DNA from 3 places in the Methylobacterium sp. J-001 genome. Region 2 is predicted to be linked to each of the others. Evidence: riboswitches for the same ligand, from Rfam matches in the RefSeq annotation. Region 2 holds a riboswitch; each other region holds the start of a gene.

Region 1 (5,717 bases), on a different contig from region 2:
GGGGCTACGTGCTGAAGCTGCCCTCCCTGGCCGCCGGTGCGCTGGAGCGGGCCGGCACCATCCCGACCCCGGCGCTGCTCAGCGAGGCTGAGGCCTACGCGGCCGGTCCGTATCTGAGCGACCTGCTCAAGGGTCCGAGCGATACGGGCGCCGTCGCCCGGATAACCGACAAGGTCGCGCCGCTCACCGGGTTCGATCCGGCTTTCGTCCGCGCCCAGGCCGGGCGCCTCTCCACCCGCAGCATCCAGCGGGAGGTCGACCGCACGGAAGGCCGCGTCACCAGCGCCTACGACACCGGCATCACGGGTTGGGACCCGAATCCGGACGCTGCGCAGGCGAGCTTTGAGGATCCGCAGCTCACGGCGCTCCAGGCTCCGCTGACCAGCGCGATGATCGACCTCTACGCGCGCACGCTGAAATGGCCTGTGCCGAACCTGCGTTACGAGTTGCTGAGCAACGCGGTGAACCGCGGTTGGAGCTGGGGCTCGGGCCGGCAGGCGCCGGAGGTGCTCTCGAACCTCAAGGGTGCCCTCGCGCTGGACGGACACCTGCGGGTGCTGGTAGCCCACGGCTTCACCGATCTCGTCACGCCGTACTACGCCTCGAAACTGCTGCTGGCGCAGGTCCCGGCCTACGGCGCCGGTCGGCTAAGCCTTGCGGTCTATCCCGGGGGGCACATGTTCTATTCCCGCGACGATTCCCGGGCCGCCTTCAGGCGCGATGTCCAGAACCTCTATCAGGACGCCCTGAAGGCGCGCGAGGCCGGCTCTGCGCATCCGGCCGGAGCGCCGGCCGAGCGCCTCAAGGACATGCCCTGAGCGTCAGGCGTCGTCGAAGGCCAGCGCCTCGGCCGGGTAATCGATCATCATGCGGCGCTGAGCATCGGTGTTCTGCCACTCGCCGACCTTCATGTAGCGGCCCTCGATGTCCCGGACCTCCACCAGCTTGCGGATAGTCTCGATGCCCTGGAAAGCCTGCGGCCAATTGGACGCGAAGTAGAACACCTGCTCGACCGTGTCCGACAGGTGGCAGATCGCCGGGCCGAAGGTGCCCAGGCCGAAGACAAGGTAGCGCCCCCCCACCAGGGCCGCGACATCGGCCACGAGCGACTCGCTCTGTATCTCCACGGGCAGGCCGAGACCTTTCGCATAGGCCTCAACCTCGGCGATCACCGGGTTCAGCCGGTTTTCGAAGACCAGCTTCACCGACCGGATCCGACCCTCGCTGTGCAGCCGGTCGATGACCATGCGGTAAAAGGCGAAGGGCGGCTGCGGATAGTGCGGATCGACCCAGGTGCTGAAGATGTCGCCCGATCGGATATGGATCAGGAGCTGGTCGTCGGGCTTCTTCGGGAAGGTCGCGGGCAGCCCGTTGAATAGCGGGCGGATGATCTCCTGGATGATCGCCTGCGAGTCCGGCGGCGTATGGAGTCCCACGAGCCGCTGGAACTGCGTCGGATCGAAATAAAGACCGGAGAGGAAGTAGCCGTCCGCCGGCAGGTCCGCGTCCGGCGGAATGAAGGTGATGCCGTCGCGGGTGAGCCGCTCGGTCAGGAAGATCACCTTGCTGCGGTCGACCTTCGGAACCTTGATGTATTTCAGGTTCAGTGCCTTCGCCACCGAGATCGCGATGATGTACTGGACGAGGCAATTGCCGAACGCACCGTTCTCGAACAGCGACAGGCCGACGAGGGTGCGGCTGACCCGATCGGGCCCGCTCTCGAGGCTGTAGGCGATGTAACGGTTGGCCCCCGGCTTCTCGTTGAGGAGCGTCACGTCGAGGTCGAGCGTCGCCCGCAGCGCGATCAGGTCGATCGCCGCCGCCTCGGACCAAACCCGCGCCGCGACGACGGGGGCGGTCTTCGACACCGCGACGCGAACCAGCCTCGCCCAGGCGCGCTCGTCAGCCTCTATCACCGCCGTGCCGGTATTCGCCGCAACCCGCCTCGACGTGATGCCGGGCTCCGTCCAGGCAGTGCCGTCCTGTGAGAACTGGATCGCGTGGTCGGCTGCCGGCGTCCCGGCCTCGGCCAGGGCCACGGTGACGGAATGGACGGGGAAGCGGCCGGCGAGATCGATCTCCAGCCACGTCGTGCCGTCGATCACCACAGCCTGCGACGGGCGGGCGGCGGCGAGTTCGACGAGGCCAAGATTCGAAGCGTCTGCCGGGGCCATCATGTCTCCGGGGCGGATATGGGCCGGTCGCGCCGGGGACACGGCCGAACGGTGCACCCGGCGGTGCCCGCATCGGGACGGGCCCGTCAAGCCTGGGCGCGTCGGCCGCTGCGCGGATCAGCTCCGGAAAGGAGCCCGGCCGTTTGCCGCCGATGCAAAACGGCGCCTCAATCGACCGTCCCGATCTTCAGGAACAGGACATCGATATCGCGTTGGGGCACGTGGTCCTTCAGGATCGACTCGAAGGTTGTGGGGCCGATCTTCTTCACGTTGGGCGCGCAGAACGAGACCAGGGTCGCCGAATCGCCCTTGTCTACGATCAGCCTGAACGTCCCGATCGGCCCGGCCCCTTTGTCGCTGGCGGCAATCACGTAGGAAAGGTTCTGCTCATAGGCCTGGAACGCGCGGCTGCCGTCGGCGCTCGCCCGGCGGTAAAGGGCTTGGGCCGCTTTCTCGAACGCGGGATCCGTGCAGTACCGGTTCGCGTACTGAGCCTTCCGCGGCGGATCCAGGTCCGGGGAGCCGTAGGACAGGCTGGATTGCCCACTCAGGCTTGGCACGTAGCTCTGCCGGACCGCGATCTCCCGGCCGGCCGGGAAAACCTGCCGCCGCCAGAACGTCGATGTGAGTCTCCAGAGCGGCACATCCGCGAGCGTGCCGTCCTTGTGCTCCTGCCGCACCAAGATGCCGTCGGCAATCAGGGCCAAACGCCGGGTCTCGCCGAGGCGGCGCAAGGCCTCCTCCGTCGCCTCGACGGTCGGCACCAGCGGAATGGACAGGGCTCTCAGCCGATCGGTGATGTCGATCGGCGTCTTTCCATTCCGGAGTGAGAAGGCGCGTTGCTCGACCTGCGAGGCCACAGGCTGGCCATCGATCGCGGTAGCGAGCTTGAGGAAATTGTCATGCGCCGGATCAGGGATTGAGGCGAGCCGCTCGGGATCCCCGGTGATGTCGGGCATCGGGAATGCGATGGTCGTCTCGACATCCGTGTCGGTCAGATTGCGGAGCCGGTAGTCGATCCGCACGGCTTTCTCCGACAGGTATAGATCCTCGGAGACCAAAGCGATTTTGTCGGTCTTCTCCAGAACGAGGCCGCCGGCCGCGAGCGCGACAACGCTGTCATCGGCCCGGGCAGGTAAGGACGCAGCCGCCAGGACTGCCAGGACCGGCGACAAGACCAGCGACAAGGTACGCATCGACATCACGCTCTTGTGTTCGGGTAGAATGCTGCAGCCGGGACCGTCATGATGCGGTCGCCACGGCTCGCGCCGCTGAGGGTGCGCCGGGGGGACAATCCCATCTTGGCGTCCCGCTCTCGGAAACGGCCGCCGTCCCGTCGCCGCCACTCGACCTGCATGTCCGCGCCGTTTCCTGAAGGGTCGGAAACGATTCCGCCGCGCCTCCGTTGTGCGAGAGCTGTCATGCGTCTACAACGATGGCGTGACGGTGCCCCGGCGACGGGGTGAAAAGGGAATGCGGTGAGGAACGCAAGTTCCGAATCCGCGGCTGCCCCCGCAACTGTGAGCGGCGAGCGTCTGCCAGTGGCCACCGGAGCGATCCGGGAAGGCGGCAGGCGCGCCGAGCCGCGAGCCAGGAGACCTGCCGTCGCGATAAGATCCCGCAATGCCGCCGGTGGGGCGGCTGGAGACATGTTGATGACCACCTCGACCCTTGCCCCCGTCGCCACCGGCACCCGCTCCGCGGAGCGCCCGGTCGCCGTTGCGCTGGCGGCTTTCCTGGGCCTCGGCCTGCTGTTCATGGCAGGCTTCTCGCCGGCGATCGCGCTGCACAACGCCGCGCACGATTTCCGGCATACCCAGAACTTCCCCTGCCACTGACGCCCCTACCCCAGGGATGATCACCCGGCTTCTGTCGGCGGCTCTGGCCGCCGGCTTCCTCGCGGCCGTCGTCGTGACGGGCCTTGAGTTGACGTTGACCTCGCCGCTCATCGTGGCGGCCGAGCGTTACGAGAATCACGAGACGCATCAGGCCCAGCGCGACCTCCCGATCGTCCTGGCTCATGCCGGACACGATCACGCCGCGCCGGATACCGCACCCGACTGGCAGCCCGGCGAGGGCCTGCCCCGGATGGCGTTCACGGCGTTGGCGACCCTCGTCGGCGCGGTGGGCTATGCCCTGTTGCTCGGTGCGGCGATCCTCGCCTGCGGGCGGGAGCCGACCCGGCAGGTGGGCGTCGCCTTCGCGATCGCGGGCTTCGCTAGCGTCGCCCTCGCCCCGGGACTCGGGTTGCCGCCGGAACTGCCGGGCAGTGAGGCCGCGCCACTGGCCACCCGACAAGCGTGGTGGGTGATGACGGCGGCCGCCACCGGCATGGGCCTGTACCTGATCGCGATCCGGCGCTCGCTGATCGCCATTATGGGCGGGCTCGTGCTGATCATCGCCCCGCACGTGGTTGGCGCGCCGCAGGCACCCGAGGCCGCCTCCGAGCTTCCGGCGGCGCTGGCGGCACAGTTCGCGGCCCGGTCGCTGGCGATCAGCTTCGTCTTCTGGCTGCTGATCGGCCTGGGCTTCGGATGGGCTTGGCAGGCTTTCGCCCGGGGTCCGGCGCGCGGGACGGCCCATGCCTGAGACCGTCCTCTACGTCTGCACCACCTGCCGCCGTCCGGGCGACGACCCGGACGGCCCCCGAGCCGGGGCGCGCCTGCTCGACGCCCTGCGTGCGGGGAACGCGGCGCCGGACCTGCGGATCGAGGGGGTCGAATGCCTGTCGGTGTGCAAGCGGCCGTGCTCGGTGGCGGTCGCCTCCGAAAACCGATGGACCTACGTCTACGGCGACATGGACCCGATCGAGTCCGCCGCGATTATCCTCGGCGGCCTCTCGTCCTACGCGTCCACGCAGGACGGCATCGTGCCGTGGCGGGAGCGGCCCGCCGCCTTCAAGACCGGCGTGATCGCCCGGATCCCGCCCTTACCCGATCCCCGCCCGCTTCCGGCCGGCACCTGGGAGGCTGCGGAATGACCATCGTGACCAAGATCCCCTGCACCATCGTCACCGGCTTCCTCGGCGCCGGGAAGACGACGCTGGTCCGCCACGTGATCGAAAACGCGAAGGGCCGCCGCCTGGCGATCCTGGTGAACGAGTTCGGCGATGTCGGCTTCGATAAGTCGTTCCTGGCCGCCTGCGGTGTCGAGGGCTGCACCGAGGATGCCATCGTCGAGCTGCCGAACGGCTGCATCTGCTGCACCGTGGCAGACGATTTCGTGCCGGCGCTGGAGACGCTGCTCGGCCGCGCCGAGCCGCCGGAGCATATCCTGATCGAGACCTCCGGCCTCGCCCTCCCGAAGCCGCTGGTCCAGGCGTTCCAATGGCCTGCGATCCGCTCGCGGGTCACCGTCGATGGCGTCGTCGCCGTGGTGGACGGACCAGCCGTCGCCGCCGGCGCCTTCGCGGAGGATCCCGAGGCGCTCGCCGCCCAGCGGGCCGCCGACACGGCGGTCGACCACGACAACCCGCTGGAGGAGGTGTTCGAGGACCAGCTCCTCTGCGCGGACCTCGTGGTGCTCAACAAGTCCGACCTGCTC
Region 2 (5,717 bases):
GAATCGGCCGTGTTCGCCCTAACCCTGCGGATCGTCGGGGTTGTCGTTCGCGGCGGTCTCCAGATCGGATCGCAGGGCGATCTCGGCGCCGATCTCGATCAGCAGCAACCGCGACAGGAGTTGCATGGTCGGCGTGCCGTGCGCGAGCAGAAGCGCGTGCGTCGCGATGACCGCCTCCACCAGGCGGCTGAAACCGTCATCCTCTGACATCGCCGCGCAGGAGCCGAGCTGAATGCCAGCAGACAACTGTAGGATCCAGCTCAAGTTCGCTGCCGGCCGCGGAAACCGGGACCCGCTCGGCGTCGGACGCGCGATCCGAGGCCGGCTGACTTGCCCGGCTACCGGGTCGGACACTTCACGAGGTCGGGCAGGAGCTTGCCGGACCGCGACCGGATCAGGCAGAGCCTGCGGATCATGGGCCGTAAGCGGCCTATTGCGCCGCCGGCAGAGGCGGGACCGCCGCGTAGGTCGAGACCGTTGTGGGCAACGCGGGGGAGTCCGGCATTTCCTTCCTGGCCGCGCGGGAGTCGCGCTTCTCGTAGAAGGCATTGCCGCCGGCCACGGCGACGTAGTGCATGTTCTTGTAGGGGAAGTGGTGGCCCGCGGTGTGGAAATACATCGCCTTCCCGACCTTCGGGTGCCGCTCGCCCGCCAGCACCGCGTCGGCCGCGTCGGCGACCTTCTGAAGATCGCGCTCCTGCATCGGCTTGGTGAGCACGCCGGGGGCGAATTGGCCAGGCTGGCCGACCACCGCGCAGATGCCGCCCGGGAAGATCGCGGCTTCCATCCGGTTCATGACCACGGTCCCGACGGCCAGCAGGCCGCCCTCGTCGCTGCGGTTCGACTCGAAATACATGGCCCGGCCGAGACAGTCGCGCTCGGCATCGCTGACAACCATCGACGGCTTGCGATCGGGGATCGATCCCGTGGTCAGGGGTGAAGCGGTGTTGCACGCACCGAGACCGCTGGCGAGTGCCAGGACGACCAGCCCGGAAACGATCTGAATCCTCTCGCTACCCTGCATGCATCAGCGCTCCGTCCTCCTGCAGCCGCGTTTCGGTGCGAGACGCCCGCGCCATCGCGGCCTCGCCTCGCACCGTCGTTGTACGCACAAGCTTGAGTGCACGTTCGCGGCGAGGATGTGGCGAGCCGTCCTCCGTCCATCGGCGAGGGCGCCGGATCGCAGGCGCAGGCAGACGGCCCGACAGACCCGGCAGGCCCGGAGCGCGATCCCTTCGGCCGCGTGCAATGTCCGTCGCCAATCCGCCGGTCCGACCGTAAAAAAATCGTTTCCCGTCAGCATTTTAAAGACATTCCGGGACCCGCCCGGCATAGCATCCGGCGCGCATGTCCGAGAAATGACGCGGCGGGGAGGAGGCTCAGCCCAGGGCCCGGTGTCATCCGGGAGACACACCGGCCGCCAACCGGTGCCGGGGCGTTGACGCGGCCTGCACCTTGGTTCGATGGTGGTCGCGACGGTTCCCTTCGGGGATCAAAAGGGAACGCGGTGAGGGATATTGACCCGAAGCCGCGGCTGCCCCCGCAACTGTAAGCGGCGAGCCTTCTCGTCACCACGTCACTGGGTCACCTCGCCCGGGAAGACGACGGGAGGGCGGCGACCCGTGAGCCAGGAGACCTGCCGTCAGTCGTGGTCACACGCGAAACGCGCCGGGCGGGGTGTCCTGGCGGGTGTCGGGACGCCCGTGCGCAAGCGCGGTCGGCACGGCCTCGTTCGCGGTGACGTGCCACTGCCGTCGCCCGAGGTCCCGTGTCCCGTCCTGTCCCCCGCCCCGCGCTCTTCAAACTGTCCGCGCTGACGGCCCTCTGCCTCGCAATCCTCCCCCCGCCGGCATCCGCCCAGGACCGATCGAAGCCGGGTCCGGCTGCCGAGGCGACACTGGATGAGATCTCCGTCACCGCCGACCCTGCCGCGCCCCCACGGGGCGGTGCCGTAGCCAGTGCGGGCTATGTCGGCGGCGTGACCGGCATCGGCGGCCCGCTCCTGACCGTGGATTCCGCCAGCGCGGGGGTGATCACGGGCGCCCAGCTCAACAGCCGGCCGGTGACGCGTCCCGGCGAGGTGCTGGAGGCGGTGCCGGGCCTGATCGTCACGCAGCATAGCGGGGAGGGGAAAGCCAATCAGTTCTTCCTGCGCGGCTTCAACCTCGACCACGGCACCGACATCGCCCTGTTCCTGGACGGCATGCCGCTCAACATGCGCACCCATGCCCACGGCCAGGGCTATGCCGACATCAACTTCCTGATCCCGGAACTCGTCGGCGCGGTGGAGTTCCATAAAGGACCGTATTTCGTGCGCGACGGGGATTTCGCCTCGGCCGGCTCGGTCCGGATCGACTACCTCGACACCGTCGCCAAGAACCTCGCGCTCACCTCCATCGGCAGCTTCGGCTACAAGCGGGCCCTGAGCATCGCCTCGACCCCGCTCGGGGACGGCAATCTTTTGGTTGCCGCTGACGCGCAGGTCTATGACGGGCCCTGGGTGGTCCCCGACGCCCTGCGCAAGATCAGCACCGTCGCCCGTTACAGCCAGGGCACGGCGCTCGACGGATTCTCGGTCACCGGCATGGCCTATGCCAGCCGCTGGACCGCCACGAATCAGATCCCCGAGCGGGCGGTCACACAAGGGTTGATCGGCCGCTACGGCACCATCAACCCCACGGATGGCGGCGACACGAGCCGCCTCTCATTGTCGGGCCGCTTCAGCAGCACCGACGACACCGGCGTGACCCGGGCCTCAGCCTACGTGATCCGCTCGCAGCTCAACCTGTTCAACGACTTCACCTATTTCCTGAACGACCCGGTCAACGGGGACCAGTTCCACCAGCTCGACCAGCGCATCCTCGGCGGCGGCGAGGCCCTGCATATCTTTCAGGGCGATCTGTTTGGCATGCCGATGGAGAACGAGATCGGCGTACAGACCCGAACCGACAGCATCCGGGTCGGCCTGTTCAATACGACGCGCCGGCAATACCGCTCGGGCGTGCTCGACGACCGGGTGCTGGAGACCAGTGGAGCCTTCTATTTCGACAACCGGGTGCGCTGGACCGACTGGCTGCGCACCAGCCTCGGCTTCCGCGCCGATGGCTACGCCGCCCGCGTCGCCTCGGACACGCCGGCCAATTCGGGGCGCGCCCGCGACGGTATCGTCAATCCGAAGCTCGGCTTGACCCTTGGGCCGTGGTTCGACACCGAACTCTACGTGAATTACGGCGGCGGCTATCACTCGAACGACGTGCGCGGCGTGACCGCCACCGTCGATCCGGCGAGCCCCCTGTTCAACATCGCCCGCGCGCCGTTCCTGGTGCCCTCGACCGGCTACGAGGTCGGGCTGCGCAACCACTCGATCGCCGGTCTGGAGACCAGCCTAGCGCTGTTCCGGCTCGATTTCGCCTCGGAGAACCTGTTCCAGGGCGATACCGGCACCACCGAGCCGAGCCGCCCGACCCGACGCTTCGGCGTCGAGTGGACCAACCGCTACGCGGTGACCCCGTGGCTCTCGCTGGAAGGCGACCTGACGATCACCAATGCCCGGTTCTCCGACTTCGATCCGGTGGGCAACCGGGTGCCGGAAGCCCCCACCACCATCGCGTCGGCGGGAATCACCTTCGGCGAGCCGCTCGGCTGGTTCGGCTCCCTGCGGTTCCGGTATTTCGGGCCGCGCCCCCTGATCGAGGACAACTCGATCCGCTCGCGCCCGACCGCCCTGTTCAACGGCCGGGTCGGCTACGCCTTCGAGAACGGGGTCAGCGTCTCCCTGGACGTGCTCAACCTGACCAACAGCCGGTCCGACCAGATCACCTACGCCTACGTCTCGCGCCTGCCCGGAGAGCCGGCCGAGGGCCTGATCGACCGCGTGTTCCACCCGGTCGAGCCCACGGCCGTGCGCCTCACCATCGCGGGCCGCTTCTGAGCGCAGCCCAGGCGGCCCCGGGAAGCCGGCTCAATGCTGGCCCTGGCCAGACGCCAGGACGGCCACGCCAACCGCGATGATCGCGATCCCCACCAGCATGGTCGGGCTGATCGGCTCGCCGTACAGCCACGCGCCGCCGAGTGCTGCGCCGATCATGCCGACCCCGGACCAGATCGCGTACACCACGCCGATCGGCAGCATGTTCATGCTGCTCGACATCAGCCACAGGGCGGTGCCGTAGCCGACGGCCACGATCAGGGTCGGCCCCGGCTTGGTCAGGCCGTCGGCGGCCTTCAGCGCCAGGGTGGCGGTGACCTCCGCGCCGATCGCGAGCCCGAGGATCAGGAAAGGGTTCATCGCGCGGAAGACCTTTTGTGCAGGAACGGAGCCAGCTTCAAATGAAAGCCAGTTCTTCGGGTGAGCATAGACGGTCAGTCAAGGATGGCGGGCTGCCGTTTGTGCAGGACGGCCTCCTCCCATAGGATGCCGCCAGACTTCGAGAGCCCTTTTCCGTCGAAGCGATGAAGATTTTCGAATCCCCCGCGCCGAGCTCACGCGGTCGAGCCCTGAATTCATCGTCCGATCGGGTTGGCCCTTCGTTAACGCCTCCTCATCATGGTCGCCGCGCGCGCCGGACCCCGGTCGACGGCGCGATGACCGTGACGATCCAGAGCGATACCGATCCATCATGACCTCGTCGTCCGCGATCCCGGAGCCTTCGGCCGGCCCCCGCCCGGGGCGTCGGCGGGGCACGCGCTGGGGCGTGATCGCGGCGGCCAGCGGCATCGTTGCGGCGGGCTGCGCCTGGACCGCCACGGCGCTGATCAACGTCCCCAATCCGGTCACCCTGGCGGCCCTGGCGGTCATCGAGCCCTCCGCGATCGGACCGTGGTTCCCGAGCCGGGTGGTGCAGGCGCCCGAGCACGCCCGCGACCTGGCGTTCCGCCCGAGCCCGATCTTGGAGCGTGTCCCCTGGAAGGGAAAGTCGGTCCCGCTCGCGACGATGCTGGCGCAGACGCACGCCAACGCCTTCCTGGTGGTGCAGGACGGGGTCCTGATCCACGAATGGCAGCGCCCCGGGACCGGCCCGGCGACGCTGTTCCCCTCCTGGTCGGTGGCGAAGTCGATCGTGTCGCTGCTGGTCGGCGCCGCGGTGGCGAACGGCAAGCTCGCTGAGACCGACCGGGTCTCCGCCCTGCTGCCCGAACTGCGCCACGCCGCGGTGTTCAGCCAGATCACCGTGCGCGACCTGCTCGACATGACGAGCGGAATCGCCGTGCCGGAGAATTACGACCCTCAGCATCCGCTCACCGGCACCGCCGGGATGTACCTAACGCGCGACATCACCGCCTTCGTGCGCGACAACGCCCATCTGGCGTTCAAGCCCGGCAGCCAGGGCCGCTACCGCAGCATCGACACAGAGCTGCTCGGCCTGATCCTGGCGCGGGTCGAGGGCAAGCCGCTGGCGGACCTGCTCTCGGAGCGAATCTGGAAGCCGATGGGCGCCCAGGCGGACGCGACCTGGAACCTCGACCGGGCCGGCGGCATCGAGAAGGCGTTCTGCTGCATCAACGCCACGCCCCGCGACTTCGCCCGCCTCGGTCTGCTGGTGGCCGACCAGGGCCGCGCCGGGCAGAACCGCATCATCCCGGCCCGCTGGATCGACCGGATCGAGACGCCGGCCCGCAGGGCGGTCGATGGCTGGCAGTATTCGGCCCAGTGGTGGCACGCCCCCGGGGGCGACGACAGCGACATCTCGGCGATCGGCGTCTACGGCCAGTATGTC
Region 3 (5,717 bases), on a different contig from region 2:
TATGGAGCCAGGTGGCGGCCGGGTCGTCGAAGCGCAGACGCAGGATCGGGAGGGGCCGCGGATCCGTCCCGTGCGGATACCAATAGGCGTCGTAGGCAACCAGATGCTGGGTCGCCCGCAGGCGTCCGTCGGGGATCGCGGCGGCGGCGGCCGCCGCGAGGGTGCTTGTATCGGGAAAAGAGCTGCCGTCCGCCACGACGGGGCATGGACCGTCCGGTGCATCGGCAAAGACCCACCAGCGGCCACCGATGACGGTGAAGCGCACGGATCGGGTTTCCGGTCCGGCGCGATCGCGGATCTGATGGATTGCCACGCCGAGCGGTCCGGGCGTTCCGGTATAGGCCGCGCGCAGCCCGGAGGGCGGCGCGCTCGACGCGAACCAGCGGTTCGGATTCATGGAAATCCAGCCGCTCAGGATGAACGCCCCGAGCCCCAGCCCACCCGCGAGGCCGAACAGGTGGTGCCAGCGCGCCAGCCCGCGATAGGGCGTCACGGCGCCCCTGGCGTAGCGGTGGCGCAGGCGCAGGCGCCAGATCCCGATGGCGAGGCCGCTGAGCGCCCCGAGGGCGGCGAAGCCCGAGAGCCACAGCAGCACCGTGCGCCACAGCTCCGCCCGGGTGCGCAAAGGCGTCAGGTAGATCCAGTGCGGCACCGAGCCGAGCCAGTTCCAGGCACGCTCGGACCGTGTCGTGTCGAGCGCGATCTCGCCGGTGACCTGCGAGACGTAGAGCTCGGTCCCCGCAGGATCGCCGAGGGCGACCTTGTGGAACGGCCGCAGCGGGTCGTAGCGGGCGGTGACGGTCCACTGGTCCCGCCCCACCGGCTCGACGCGGGCGCCCGGCCGATCTCCCGCGGCAAGCCGCAGGGCCGCCTCCGCGTCGACCGGGCCGAGCCGCGCGCCATTCCGGCCCGAGACCGTCGCCCGCGCGCCGTCGCGCCCGGTGATTCGGTAGATCGGCTCGTCGCCGCGCATCTCCAGGGCGAACGCGGCCGGCACGCCCGCGACGCCGCCGGCCGCGAGCGCCGCATCCGGCGAAACACCGAACTGATCCCAGGCGATCGGCGCCAGGCGTGCGAGGCGCTCAGGCGGCGTGAGCGCCGGGAACGGCACGTAGAGCATCACCAGCCCGGAGCCGATCCACAGGGCGAAGAACAGGCCCGTGGCGATCCCGGCCCAGCGGTGGAACAGGAGCAGCCAGCGGCGGCCCGCCTTGCCGATCCAGCGCCTCACCACGTCACCGTGTAGGCGACTTCCACGGAGCGCGGCCGGCCCAGCAGCCAGTTGGTGCCGACGCCGTTCACGGCATTGCCGCTGATCGCGTAGACCTTGTCGAACAGGTTGTAGACCCGCAGGCTCAGCCGGGACTCGGCCGTGACCTGATGGTCGAGCACGAGGCTGACGAGGTTGTAGGCGGGGCGCCGGGCCGTGTTGGAAAAGTCGCTATAGACCTGCCCCACGTTCTGGAGCCCGGCACGGGCGGTCCAGTCCCGCGAAAAATCCCAGGTCAGCCAGAGATTGGCGATCCGCTCGGGCACGTCGATCGGCTGGTTGCCGGCATACGAGACGGTGGCGCCGTTCACGTTCTGGTCGAAGGCATCGTACTGCGCGTGCAGCAGCGCGAGGTTGCCGTCGAGCCGCCAGCCCGGGCTGAACTGCCAGCCCAGCGCCAGCTCGAAGCCCTGCGAGGATTGGCTCCCCACCTGGGTCGACAGCGTCGGCTGGCCCGGCACCGCCGAGATCAGATTGTCCTTGACGATCCGGTAGCCGGCCACCGTCCATTCGAGCGCGCCGTCGAAGGCGAGCCCCTTGGCGCCGATCTCGACCTGCGTGCCGGTGGCCAACTGAAAGTTGGAGAGCGACTGCGTCAGCGTGATGAGACTGTTCACCGGGTCGGTGGCGAAGCTGTACTGCGCGTAGAGCGCACTATCCGGCGTCGAGTTGTAGACGAGGCCGAACCGGTAGCCGAGCGCCTGATAGGTCTTCTCGAACTGCGTGCCCGCCTGCAGGTCCTGCCGATGGAGCGTCGGCACGTCGAGCCGCACCCCTGTGAGGAACGAGAGTTTTTCCGACAGGATCACCCGGTCCTCGGCGAAGACCGACGCTTGGCTGGTCTGTGTGGCGTAGGCCGGCCGCGCTCGACCATTCTGCGGGAAGTAGCCCGGATCGTAGCCGGTCAGCGGCACGCTGGTGGTCTGGTCGAAATAGAAATTGTTCGTGTGGCGGAAGTCGATGTGGTTCACGTCGAACCCGACCGCGAACGCGTTCGGCAGGCCGAACAGGCTGCCCTTGAAGCTGGCGTCCAGGCGATTCCCGACCTGTTCCTGGCTGTGATAGATTTCGAGGTAATCGCCGCGGTCGACCAGTCCGGTACCGCGATTGTAGATATACTGCTCGGTATCGAGCCAGTGGCGCCGGCTGGTGAGCCGGTACGCGGTGTTGCGCACGATGATGTCGGCCGAAGGCGTCCACTCGGTCTTGAACTGGGTCCAGTTATCCGCCCAGGTGATCTTCGCGTCGCGGACGTTGTAGTTGTTGAACCGGATCAGGTCCGGGATCCTGCCCTCGACCAGGGGCGTGCCCCAGTAGCGCGCCGGTTCCTGGTAGCCGAGATCGTGGCTCATTGTGAAGGCGAGGTCCGGGCTCGGCTGGAACAGGAGGGCGGCCGAGACCGCGAGGTTCCGGAAATCGCCCTCCGGCCGGATCCAGCCGTCCGCGCGATTGCCGCTGACGTTCAGGCGATACGCGAAGGTCTCGCCGAATTCCTCCCGGCCGAGCGCCCCGCCCGAATCCAGCGCGAGCCGGGCGACCCCGTCGGTGCCGATCACCGCGCGCGCCACGTTGATCGGCACGAAGACCGGCTTCTTGGGCACGACGTTGATCACGCCGCCGATGGCGCCGTCGCCGTAGAGCACCGAGGACGGCCCGCGCAGCACCTCGATGCGCTCGACGTTCCAGGTGTCGAACGGGAACGTGACCGTGTTGGCGCCGACATAGAAGCGGGTGCCGTCATAGAGCTGCTGGATCGAGTTCGGCCCCGCGAAGCCGCGGGAGGTGAACGCGCCGTTGCCGTTGCCCGGCGCCGCGATCGTGGTGATGCCGGTGGCGTCCTGGGTCACAGCCTCGGCGATCGTGTCCTGGCCGCGCAGCCGCGCGGTCTCGCCGGACACGATGTCGACGCTCGCGGGCGTCTCCAGCGGTGTCAGGCCGAGCCGGCTCGCGGTCCGGTCGGGGGTACGCAGGTTCAGCCCGATCGGGGCGGCCCGGGTCAGGCTGACGCCGCCCTCCCCCTCGACGGAGAGCTGGTCGAGGGCGACGACGTCCTGGGCCCCGGCCTGGCTCGCCAGCACGGTGAGCAGGGCGCCGCAGATCGGCACGCTCCAGCTGTAGAGCGGTTGTTTTGATAGGGACATGGTTGGAGACGGTCCATGCGCGGCGGCAACCGGCCCGGACGCTCTACAAGCAACGTAATAACATTACAATTACCGTTTCGTGCCGATATCCGCTCCGCCGTGGCGCAGTGGCCCGGGCGGTGGATCGGTCCGCGCGAAGGCGCGGCCGGGATCGGCACGACAAGAGAGAGCATCAGGAACCGGAACGCGGGCGCGCTTGCTGTGGCACGTCACCGCGAACGAAGCCTCGCCGACCGCGCTCGCGCAACGACCGTCTCGACACCCGCCAGGACACCCCGCCCAGCGCGTTTCGCGTGTGACCACGGCTGACGGCAGGTCTCCTGGCTCACGGGTCGCCGCCCTCGCACCGTCTTCCCGGGCCGAGGCCCAGTGACGTGGTGGTGAAGGGCTCGCCGCTCACAGTTGCGGGGACAGCCGCGGTTTCGGGAAAAGACCCCTCACCGCGTTCCCTTTTGATCCCCAAAGGGAACCGTCACTGAATAGCTTGGCTGTAGACCAGTTGAACGTCAAGCGTGTGGATATCTCGTCCGGCGAGCGGACCGCGCGTGGGATCGCGAAGGCCTCCGGCAATCCGGCATCAGCGGGAGGACCGCATTGCTGGATGCTCCGAGCCTTGCGTATCGCACGGCCAAATAGGCCATGAATTTGGTATTTTTCGATCAGACGCCGCGGTATTCAGGGAGATATGGCAATTAATCTGCGGGCTAATAAAATAAATTCTGCCGAAATCGACGAATAATGGTGTGATAACGCCAAAGCGTATGCCTAACTCATGCAAAATACGGCTGCGGAACTTTTTGTGATCTGGAGCGTAAGCATGATAGCCTTCATGAAGAATGATGAACGAAGGTGGTATCTTCCAAAAATAACGGACTTCGATCAGGATTGTATCCTGTCGAAGTTCAATATCCAGGAAGGAGTTCGTAATGAGAACGAATTATGTTTTGGAGAACCCCGGCCATCCTGGCGGGTTCGTCCGTCGTAATATCCTCGAGCCACGCAACCTGACCGTCATGTCCGCGGCCAGCCAGTTGGGCATAACGCGCCAGACTCTGTCCGACTTCCTCAATGAGACGTCGCCTCTCACCGGCGAGCTGGCGCTGCGTATCGAGACAGCCTTCGGGTGCCGCATGGAAACCCTGATGGAGATGCAGACCCGCTTCGATATCGCCCGCGCTCGGAAGCGCGAGCGGCAGATCGCGAGCGAGCTTGCGGCGCGGATTCAGGTTCAGGCTCCGACCCGACGGACTCTGGCCATCGTCAAGCGCCTCTACGCGTTCGGGTGAGGCCGGTTCGCGGTGACCGAACGTCCGGGATGCCGCATCGGGACCAGAGCGGCGGAGGGACGAGAGGTCTCGTCCCTCCGCCGCTGCCGTTCGTCCTCTGCCATGATTCGGCGCGAATGCCGGGCCTTATCGCGCCTGAGACGTGCCAGGGTTCAGTCGGACCCGGTGACATTCGATCCCTGTCCTGGCCCCATGACGGCCGTGCCGAGGCGGATGGTATTCCCGGGCGCGACGCGGGATGAAGGCGCATCGGCCCGGGGCGGATCGGATGGCCGGCACATCGTCGCGTAGCCGCCGCGCTGCCCGGGTAACCTGTCCCGGCCCGCCCCGCCGTGATCGGGCGAGAAACGACTCGTCGGCTGCCGACGCGCGGAAAGCTGCGGTTCCGAGAAAACCGTCCCGGTGCTTCCTGCCGATGCCGGGCCAGGGATGCCAAGTGGAGCAGATATCGCCGCGCGATACCGTTGGTTGTTACGGACTGAAGCGGGCCGGCATTCTTCGTCGACGGACGGCGTCGCGTGCACACGATCCTGTTATTGTCTCGGCGACGATTGTTGTATCGATCGCCTGATGATCAACACATATGCACCAAGCTCGATGTATATTACAACGGTTTTCAGAATAAAGACAAGATTTTCAAGAAAAATCTCCGTTCATGGCGAAGATTGACGGCCGGCAAATCAGTTGATATGGGCGTTACGTCTTGATTGCTGGACAATACAGTTTCTATACCGGCAAAATTAAACAGATCATGGCCGGCTAAGCTAATCGTTTGGTTCCGATCACGCGGGCGGAGCGCTGCTTGCGCGCGTGTGGAGCGACAGGTCTGCCGCTGCGGTGATCGGTCGACCTGAACGCCGTTGCGACCTTGACTCGATCCGTTGGTGAAGGAGACCCAGGTGAACGTTGTCCATCAAGCGACAAGTCCGTGCCATCCCGGTTTGTTCGTCCGCCGCAAGGTCTTCGAGCCGCGCAACCTGACGATCATGGAGGCGGCCGGCCTTCTGGGTGTCACGCGTC

The links. A riboswitch is a leader RNA that binds a small molecule or an ion and turns the genes downstream of it on or off. The one in region 2 is predicted to bind cobalamin.
Positions count from the first base shown of each region.
Region 1: it holds a riboswitch for cobalamin, as region 2 does, so the genes downstream of both, MKK65_RS30810 (CbtB domain-containing protein) here and MKK65_RS21775 (TonB-dependent receptor) in region 2, are expected to answer to the same signal.
Region 3: it holds a riboswitch for cobalamin, as region 2 does, so the genes downstream of both, MKK65_RS24825 (TonB-dependent receptor) here and MKK65_RS21775 (TonB-dependent receptor) in region 2, are expected to answer to the same signal.

Region 1 covers NZ_JAKSYN010000227.1:250,175-255,891, reverse strand. Annotated here, with positions in the region: gene MKK65_RS30825 (S10 family peptidase) at 1-818, shown strand, start outside; gene MKK65_RS30820 (discoidin domain-containing protein) at 822-2,177, opposite strand; gene MKK65_RS30815 (DUF4424 family protein) at 2,342-3,376, opposite strand; cobalamin riboswitch at 3,602-3,796, shown strand; gene MKK65_RS30810 (CbtB domain-containing protein) at 3,830-4,012, shown strand; gene MKK65_RS30805 (CbtA family protein) at 4,029-4,763, shown strand; gene MKK65_RS30800 (DUF1636 domain-containing protein) at 4,756-5,154, shown strand; gene cobW (cobalamin biosynthesis protein CobW) at 5,151-5,717, shown strand, end outside.
Region 2 covers NZ_JAKSYN010000170.1:24,595-30,311, reverse strand. Annotated here, with positions in the region: gene MKK65_RS21785 (hypothetical protein) at 19-246, opposite strand; gene MKK65_RS21780 (cell wall hydrolase) at 431-1,024, opposite strand; cobalamin riboswitch at 1,460-1,659, shown strand; gene MKK65_RS21775 (TonB-dependent receptor) at 1,898-3,931, shown strand; gene MKK65_RS21770 (DMT family transporter) at 3,962-4,288, opposite strand; gene MKK65_RS21765 (serine hydrolase domain-containing protein) at 4,620-5,717, shown strand, end outside.
Region 3 covers NZ_JAKSYN010000200.1:103,863-109,579, forward strand. Annotated here, with positions in the region: gene MKK65_RS24820 (PepSY domain-containing protein) at 1-1,231, opposite strand, end outside; gene MKK65_RS24825 (TonB-dependent receptor) at 1,228-3,411, opposite strand; cobalamin riboswitch at 3,704-3,900, opposite strand; gene MKK65_RS24830 (HigA family addiction module antitoxin) at 4,356-4,697, shown strand; gene MKK65_RS24835 (HigA family addiction module antitoxin) at 5,597-5,717, shown strand, end outside.